Regions from separate parts of the Bradyrhizobium sp. NBAIM08 genome, predicted to be linked through region 2. Evidence: predicted binding sites of a transcription regulator. Region 2 holds the regulator's gene; the other holds the start of a gene.
What was found. Region 2 encodes PhoB, which activates phosphate uptake and scavenging genes when phosphate is short. Its sites were predicted from a motif close to TGTCATNNANCTGTCAT; they were not measured.

Region 1: the regulator PhoB is predicted to act here: its motif matches at 1,763-1,779, upstream of phnC (phosphonate ABC transporter ATP-binding protein).

The regions. Positions count from the first base shown of each region.
Region 1 covers NZ_JADYVR010000004.1:359,345-363,758, forward strand. The annotation lists gene phnD (phosphonate ABC transporter substrate-binding protein) at 1-771, opposite strand, end outside; gene phnC (phosphonate ABC transporter ATP-binding protein) at 847-1,662, opposite strand; gene I6F37_RS16415 (chloramphenicol acetyltransferase) at 1,837-2,505, shown strand; gene I6F37_RS16420 (alpha-D-ribose 1-methylphosphonate 5-triphosphate diphosphatase) at 2,502-3,695, shown strand; gene I6F37_RS16425 (DUF1045 domain-containing protein) at 3,714-4,412, shown strand.
Region 2 covers NZ_JADYVR010000009.1:185,987-190,400, forward strand. The annotation lists gene I6F37_RS27875 (aspartate aminotransferase family protein) at 1-312, opposite strand, end outside; gene I6F37_RS27880 (GcrA family cell cycle regulator) at 772-1,284, shown strand; gene phoB (phosphate regulon transcriptional regulator PhoB) at 1,585-2,292, opposite strand; gene phoU (phosphate signaling complex protein PhoU) at 2,315-3,031, opposite strand; gene pstB (phosphate ABC transporter ATP-binding protein PstB) at 3,043-3,864, opposite strand; gene pstA (phosphate ABC transporter permease PstA) at 3,861-4,414, opposite strand, start outside.

The sequences.
Region 1 (4,414 bases), on a different contig from region 2:
CGCAATTTCCAGCACGGCTTTCTTGATCGCCGCCTTGAGGTCGTCAGGCAGGCTGCTGAGATAGGCCATCGGCGAGTTCACGATCTGCTCGGACTTCATGATGATCTTGAAATCAGCGGCCTTCGCCATGCCCTTCCGTTCCATCCGGAGCAGGTTCGATTCCTTCTCGTCGTTCCACCAGTTGAACGCCGCGTCGCAGGTGCCCTGGGAAAGCCCGATCACCGCGTTTTCATGGCTCCCCGAATAGACCACCTTGGCGAAGAACTTTTCCGGGTCGATGCCCATCTTGTTCATCGCGAAACGCGGCACGTTGTTGCCGGAAGTCGAATTGGGATCGACGAGGCAGAGGTTCTTGCCTTGCAGGTCCTTAATGTCCTTGTAGCTCGAATCGCTTTTGACATAGAGAACCGAGTAATAGCCTTTGGTGCCGTCGCCGTTCACCTCCATCGCGAACGGTTCGACCTTCGCGCCAATGATGTAGGCACGCGCGTAGGACGCCGGGCCGTACATCGCAATGTGAATGTTTCCTGCACGCTGACCTTCGATCACCGCGGCGTAGTCGTTGGCGATGCGCAGCGTGACCTTGGTTCCAAGCTCGCGGGACAGGTACTCCGTCAGAGGCGTCCAGCGGTTGGTGGTGCCGGAGGCATTCTCGTCGGGGACTTTTGCGAAGATCAACTCAGGATATTTTGCCTTCCAGTCCTGCGCCGCAGCGGCTGAAACTGAAAATGCCAGGGCCGCAGCGGCAACGATCGTACGACGGTCTATCATGACGTCTCCCATTTCAAGGTTATGAAACTGTCGAGTTCCGGCTCTACGACCAGGCTCGATTTAAAGAAGCAGCGATCAGGCCACGGCAACCGTGCGGAGGGCAGGAACTGCCGTGCCGACCGATGCATCCGCGGGCGCAACATCCATGACTTCATTCGCCTCGAGATCGTACAGCTCGCGCGCGATATGATCGGTCAAGGCCGCCGGCGCGCCGTCGAACACCACCCGCCCCGCGGCCATCCCGATCAGGCGGTCGCAATAGCTGCGGGCGAGATCGAGCGAATGCAGGTTGCAGAGCACGGTGATACCGAAATGCTTGTTGATGCGCAGAAGCGCATCCATCACGATCTTGGTGTTGCGGGGATCGAGCGAGGCGATCGGCTCGTCGGCAAGGATAATGTCGGGCTGCTGAACCAGCGCCCGCGCGATCGCCACGCGCTGCTGCTGACCGCCCGAGAGCTGGTCGGCGCGCTGGGCCGCGATGGCAGCCATGTCGAACTGCTCGAGCGCCGACATCGCGATGGCCTTGTCTTCTTCGGGCCAAAGCTGCAGCAGCGACCGCCATGTCGGCACCGTCGACAGCCGCCCCATCAGCACATTGGTGAGGACGTCGAGCCGGCCGACGAGGTTGAACTGCTGAAAAATCATCGCCGACCGCGCACGCCACTGCCGCAGCTCCTTGCCGCGCAGCGCGGTGACGTCGACGCCTTCGAACAGGATGCGGCCTTCGGAGGGCTCGATGAGGCGGTTGATGGACCGCAGCAATGTCGACTTGCCGGCGCCGGATCGCCCGATCACCCCGACGAAGCCGCCAGGGGAAACTTGAAACGAAGCATCGTCCACAGCGGCCTTCGCGCCGAAGCGACACGTCAGGCCTTCAACCACCAGCATCGAGGGGCTCCAGAGTAGCTGGAGCCAACCGCTAACGCCCGTGGTTAACACTTGTGTGACAAGGCTGCTGCAGTGCGGCCATCCTACGCACGTCATCCCCTGTCATCTCATTGTCACGACACCGTCATCCGGCCGCTCGAAGAAAGACTCCCGCCCTCGCACTTCGGATGCAACATGGCCAAAGCTCTTTCGGTTCAGCCGACCGTCGATCCCTCGGCCAAGCTGCATGAGACCAGGCTCGGCGCCTACACCGAGGTCGGCGCGCGCACGATCCTGCATGAAGTGGCGATGGGCGATTATTCCTATGTCGTGAACGATGCGCAGATCACCTACGCCACCATCGGAAAGTTCTGCTCGATCGCGGCGATGACCCGCATCAATCCCGGCAACCATCCGATGCATCGCGCCACTCAGGCGCATTTCACTTACCGATCCAGCGCCTATTTCGAAGGTGAGAGCGACGATCTCGAGTTCTTCGACTGGCGCCGCCGGCATCACGTTCATATCGGCCATGACGTCTGGATCGGCCATGGCGCGATCGTGCTGCCGGGCCGCAACATCGGCACCGGCGCGGTGATCGCCGCCGGCGCGATCGTCACCAAGGACGTGCCGGCCTACAGCATCGTCGCCGGCAATCCGGCCCGCATCGTGCGGCGGCGATTCTCGGAGGAGATCGCCGGACGGCTCGCAAGGCTTGCTTGGTGGGACTGGGATCACGACAAGTTGCGCGAGGCGCTGCCCAATTTCCGCAAGCTCGGGATTGAAGATTTCCTCTCGGCATACGAAGCAAAAGCGAGCTCACTCGCCAATTCTCCTGCCAGCAAACGAAGCGCGGTCGCGTGACAGACATATTCATCGAAGGCGGCCGGGCCCTGATCGGCGCCGAGCTCGTCGCAACCTCCCTTCTCGTCTCCGGAACAGACATTGCAGAGGTCGACGCCTCTCGCGGCCGGGCGCGGCTGGCGCTGGATGCCCGTGACCTGCTGGTGCTGCCCGGCATCGTCGATCTGCATGGCGATGCCTTCGAGCGCCAGATGATGCCGCGCGCCGGCGTCGACTTTCCGATCGACGTCGCGCTCGCCGACAGCGACCGCCAGGCGATCAGCAACGGCATCACTACCGTGTTTCACGCCACGACCTGCTCGTGGGAGCCGGGCCTGCGCAGCGCCGACAATGCGCGCGGCCTGATGGAGGCGATCGAGCGGCAGCGTCCGCAATTCGCTGCCGACACCCGCTTCCACCTGCGGCACGAGACCTTCAATCTCGATGCCGAAGCGGAGATCGCACAGTGGCTCAGCGAGGGCCGCGTCGACCTGTTCGCCTTCAACGATCATATGGACGGCGTCGTTGCCGACATCTCCAACCCACGCAAGCGCAACCGCATGGTGGAGCGCACCGGTCTGTCGAGCGAAGAATTCGACCGGCTGGTCGAGCGCGTGGTCTCGCGCGCCGACGAGGTGCCCGCCTCGGTGTCACGCCTGGCCGCTGCGGCCCGCGGGGCCGAGGTGCGGATGCTCTCGCACGACGATTCGAGCCCGGCGATGCGCCGGGACTTTCGCGAGCTCGGCGCCTTGATCGCGGAGTTTCCGATCAACGAGGAGACGGCGCGCGCAGCGGCCAGCCACGGCGATACCATCGTCTACGGCGCGCCGAACGTCGTGCGCGGCGGCAGCCACACCGGCTGGACCAGGGCCTCCGACATGATCGCCAAGGGGCTCTGCTCGGTGCTGGCGTCTGACTATTATTATCCCGCGCAGCTGCTCGCCGCGTTCCGCCTGGCCGCCGATGGCGTGGTGCCTCTGGCTCAGGCCTGGGATCTGGTCTCCGCCGGCCCGGCGCGCGCGACCGGCCTCACCGATCGCGGCCTGCTCGCGGAGGGACGCCGCGCTGACATTCTCCTCGTCGACGACAACGTGAAGCTGCGGCCGCGGGTGATCGCGGTGATCTCAGGCGGCAGGCTCGTGCATCTCACCGACGCGACGCGGCTGCTCACCGCAGTGGCGGCCCCGCGCGAGACTGTCGTCGCGGCGTAAATTGGTTATGCTGAGGCAATGACAGGTTTCCCCCGCTACGCGATCTATTATGCCGCAGGCCGCGACAGCGCCCTCTCCCGCTTCGGCGCCGAGCTGCTCGGCTATGACGCCTACAGCGGCGGCGAGATTTCGTTTCCAGAGCAGGCGCTGCACGCCGCGCCCGACTGGCGCGAGGTCAGCGCCGATCCTCGCAAATACGGCTTTCACGCCACGCTGAAGGCGCCGATGGCGCTGGCGCCTGGCAATACCGAAGCCGAGCTGCTGGCCGCCTGCGCGGCCTTCGCGGGCAGGACACGTCCGATCCCGGCAATCCGACCAGTGGTCGATGCCATCAGCGGCTTCATTGCCGTTAGTCCGGCCGAGCCGATGGAAACGCTCCAGCAACTTGCCGCTGATTGCGTTCGCGCGTTCGACCCGTTTCGCGCCCCGCTGACGGCGGAAGATCGCGCTCGGCGCAAGCCGGAGAAGCTCAGCGAGCGGCAGCGCGATTATCTCGACCGCTGGGGCTATCCCTACGTGATGGAGGAATTCCGTTTCCACATGACCTTGACGGGTCGGCTGGATGCGGAGCGGCGCGGGCCGATCCTTCAGATGCTGCGGGCAAGGTTTGCGGCGCTCGGCATCGAGACGCTCGCGGTCGATCGCATCGCGCTGTTCAAGCAGGAGGATGCCAAAGCAAGATTTCGCATCATCGGCGAATGGGCTTTGGTGCGGTAGAC
Region 2 (4,414 bases):
CAGCGCCTCGGCGCCGGAATTGCAGAAGAACACGAAGTCCGCAAAGCTCTCATTGCAGAGGCGGCTTGCGAGCTTCTCGCCGTCAGGGCTCTGGAACAGGTTCGACATGTGCCAGAGCTTGGTCGCCTGCTCCTGCAACGCCTTGACCAGCGCGGGATGGACATGGCCGAGCGCATTCACCGCGACACCCGAGGTGAAATCGAGATAGCGATCGCCGTTGGTCGCGATCAGCCAGCAGCCTTCGCCGCGCTCGAAACCGAGGTCGGCCCTGGCGAAAACGGGGAGCAAATGCGGCGCTGCGCTGTTAGTCATGACGTCACTTGAATGTTGCGGACGGCGTGAGGCATGCATTGCGCGACGCACCATCGACCGGCCCCGGAAAACGAAACGTGCCGCCTTTTAAGGGCGGCACGTGGCACTATCTTATGCCTGGCAAGACGGGTGTCAATGCCGCCCGGAAAGCCTCGCGAAACGCTGATTCCGTAGTCTTGCGGTGCCGATTTTGCGGGTTTTTCACCACGGAACATGTGGAAGCGAGTCGGCGGACTCTTGCGCGGGAGTCACGCCATATTGTAGCGTTTGGACTGTCAGATACGACATCTCGTGCAGCAGTTCTGATCCCAGAAGTCCTCATGTACCGGCGTAAACGTTCGGGCGGCTTGAGCGCGCCCGGCGAGCCTTAAGGGATTCTGACGGCACGGGTTTTTCAAGGCTAAAGCATTCGCTGCGAAGGCCCCAGGATGGCAGGCGCGCAGCGAGGGAAAGGGTGCAATGACGGTTTTGACCTGGTCCGATGATCGCGTCGAGCAGCTGAAGAAGCTCTGGGAGGCCGGACTTTCGGCCAGCCAGATCGCGGCGGAGCTCGGCAATGTGACCCGCAATGCCGTGATCGGCAAGGTGCACCGGCTCGGCCTGTCCGGCCGCGCCAAGAGCCCTTCATCGGCAGCGCCGCGGCCGCGCAAGGCACGGCCCGCGCAGCATATGATGCGGGTGACCCGCCCCGTCGCGCGCGGCAACACCGCGTTGGCGCAGGCCTTCGAGGTCGAGTTGGAAGCCGAGCCGGTTACCTACGACAACGTGGTGCCGATGAGCCAGCGGCTGTCGCTGCTGGAATTGAACGAGGCGACCTGCCACTGGCCGGTCGGCGATCCCTCGAGCCCGGATTTCTTCTTCTGCGGCGGCAAGGCGCTCTCCGGCCTGCCCTATTGTGCCCAGCATTCGCGCGTGGCCTATCAGCCCGCAGCGGATCGCCGTCGCGCAGCACCGAAACCGGGCACGCGGTGAGCTTGCGGAATTCCCTGATCGCCAAGCTTTGATCGCCAAGCTTGATCGCCAAGACTGCAGCCGTCACACGATGACGGCTCCCAATCGCTCGGTGTCATCCCCGCGAAGGCGGGGATCCGTAACCGCGGGGCGCAATCGTTGCGCGAGATGGTCACTCCGAGTCTTCGCCAAACCACGTCCTGTGGCTAATCGCGAACAGCGCAAGCGCTCGCGCTGAGATCCCGGGCTGGCGCTGCGCGCGCCCCGGGATGACGGCCGAGATCGGCGCCGCAGTTCGCCAAACCAGCTGTCGCTGGCGCCTTACGTCTGCTCAGCCTTCGCGAAGCGATCGTCCAGCGCGTAGCCGGCGCCGCGGACGGTGCGGATCGGGTCCTGCTCGCGGCCAAGGTTGAGCAGCTTGCGCAGGCGGCCGATATGGACGTCGACGGTGCGCTCGTCGATGTAGATGTCGCGGCCCCAGACGCTGTCGAGCAGCTGCTCGCGCGAGAACACGCGGCCGGGATGCTCCAGGAAGAACTCCAGCAGGCGATATTCGGTCGGACCGAGATCGATCGGCCGGCCCGAGCGCGCCACGCGGCGCTTGTCGCGGTCGAGCTCGATATCGCCATAGGCGAGCACGGTGGCGAGGCGCTCGGGACTCGCACGCCTGAGCAGGCCCTTCACGCGCGCAAGCAGCTCCGGCACCGAGAACGGCTTGACGATATAATCATCCGCGCCGGTCGCGAGCCCGCGCACCCGTTCGCTCTCCTCGCCGCGCGCGGTGAGCATGATGATCGGCAGCTGCTTGGTCTCGGGGCGGGTCCGAAGCCGCCGGCACAGCTCGATGCCTGACAGGCCCGGCAGCATCCAGTCGAGCACGATCAGATCGGGAATGTGCTCCTTGAGGCGGGTGTCGGCGTCATCGCCGCGCATCACCGTCTCGACGTCATAGCCGTCGCCTTCGAGGTTGTAGCGAAGAAGCTCGGTGAGAGCTTCCTCGTCCTCAACCACCATAATGCGTGCGCCCATGTGGTCGTAGCTCCTTAAGTCGTCAGGTGTTCGGCACCGTCGTGGCGAAGGTCGTCATGTCGCCCTTCGGCCGCTTGTCGGTGATCGCCTGGCCCTCGATCATGTAGAACACGGTCTCGGCGATGTTGGTGGCGTGGTCGCCGATCCGCTCGATGTTCTTGGCACAGAACATCAGGTGGATGCAGAACGAGATGTTGCGCGGATCCTCCATCATGTAGGTGAGGAGCTCGCGGAACAGCGAGGTGCAGATGGCGTCGACTTCTTCGTCGCCCTTCCACACCGCCATCGCCGCCGGCAGGTCGTGCGCGGCATAGGCGTCCAGCACCGACTTGACCTGCTGCTGCACGAGGTCGGTCATGTGCTCCAGGCCGCGGAACAGCTTGAGCGGATGGAAATCCGTCTCCAGCGCCGCGACGCGCTTGCCCATGTTCTTGGCGAGATCGCCGATGCGCTCGAGATCGGTCGCAACGCGCATCGCGCCGACGATCTCGCGCAGGTCGACGGCCATCGGCTGGCGGCGGGCGATGGTGAGCACGGCGCGCTCCTCGATGCGCTTCTGCAGCGCGTCGAGCTCGACGTCGGTGGCGACGACGCGCTGGCCGAGCGCGACGTCGCGGCGGATCAGCGCGTCGACGGAATCGACGATCATGCGCTCGGCGATGCCGCCCATCTCGGCGACCAGGCGGGTGAGCTCCTGAAGGTCGCTGTCGAAAGCCTTTACGGTATGTTCAGAACCCATGTTCCGTCTCCTCAGCCGAACCGGCCGGTGATGTAATCCTGCGTGCGCCGATCGCTCGGCGACGTGAAGATCTTGCTGGTGTCGTCGAACTCGATCAACTCGCCGAGATACATGAAGGCGGTCTTGTCGGAAACGCGCGCCGCCTGCTGCATGTTGTGGGTGACGATCGCGATCGTGTAGTTCTCGGACAATTCCTGGATCAGCTCCTCGACCTTGGCGGTCGAGATCGGGTCGAGCGCCGAGCAGGGCTCGTCAAACAGGATCACCTCGGGCCGCACCGCGACGGTGCGGGCGATGCAGAGGCGCTGCTGCTGGCCGCCGGAGAGCGACAGGCCGGAGGCATTGAGCTTGTCCTTGACCTCGTTCCACAGCGCGCCACCGCGCAGCGCCTTCTCGACGCGGTCGTCCATCTCGGACTTGGAGATCTTCTCATAGAGACGAATGCCGAAGGCGATGTTCTCGTAGATCGTCATCGGGAACGGCGTCGGCTTCTGGAACACCATGCCGACCCGGGCGCGGAGCAGGTTGAGGTCGAGCTTGGGGTCGAGGATGTTGGTATGGTCGAGCAACAGCTGACCGTCGGCGCGCTGGCCCGGATAGAGATCGTACATCCGGTTGAAGATGCGCAGCAGGGTGGACTTGCCGCAGCCGGACGGGCCGATGAACGCCGTGACGCGGTTGGTGCCGAGCGCCAGGTTGATGTTCTTCAGCGCGTGGTGGTCGCCGTAGTAGAAGTTGAGGTTGCGCGCCGTGACCTTGGCGGGCGCCTCGGGCAGGGGCTGCGAGCCGGGATGAACGGACGGTGCGCTGACGGAAACAGACATTTCACTCATTTTGCAGTCCTCTCGGCGCCAAGGATGCGCGCGCCAATGTTAAGGGCAAGCACGGTCAGGGTGATCAACAGCGCGCCGCTCCAGGCGAGTTGCTTCCAATACTCGTAGGGGCTCTGCACGAAGTTGTTGATGGTGACAGGCAGGTTCGCCATCGTCTTGTTCAGGCCGAGGCTGAAGAACTGGTTCGACAGCGCCGTGAACAACAGCGGAGCGGTCTCGCCGGCGACGCGGGCGGTCGCCAGCAGCACGCCGGTGATGAGGCCGGAGCGCGCGGCACGATAGGCGATGCGCTTGATCACCAGCGAGCGCGGCAGGCCGAGCGCGCTGGCAGCTTCGCGCAACGGATTCGGCACCAGCAGTAGCATGTCTTCGGTGGTGCGCACGACGACCGGGATCACGATGACGGCAAGCGCCAGCGCGCCCGCAATCGCCGAGAAGCCGCGCATCGGCACCACCACCGCGCCATAGATGAAGAGGCCGATGATGATCGAGGGTGCCGACAGGAGAATGTCGTTGATGAAGCGGATCACCGAGGTCAGCTTGTCGTTGC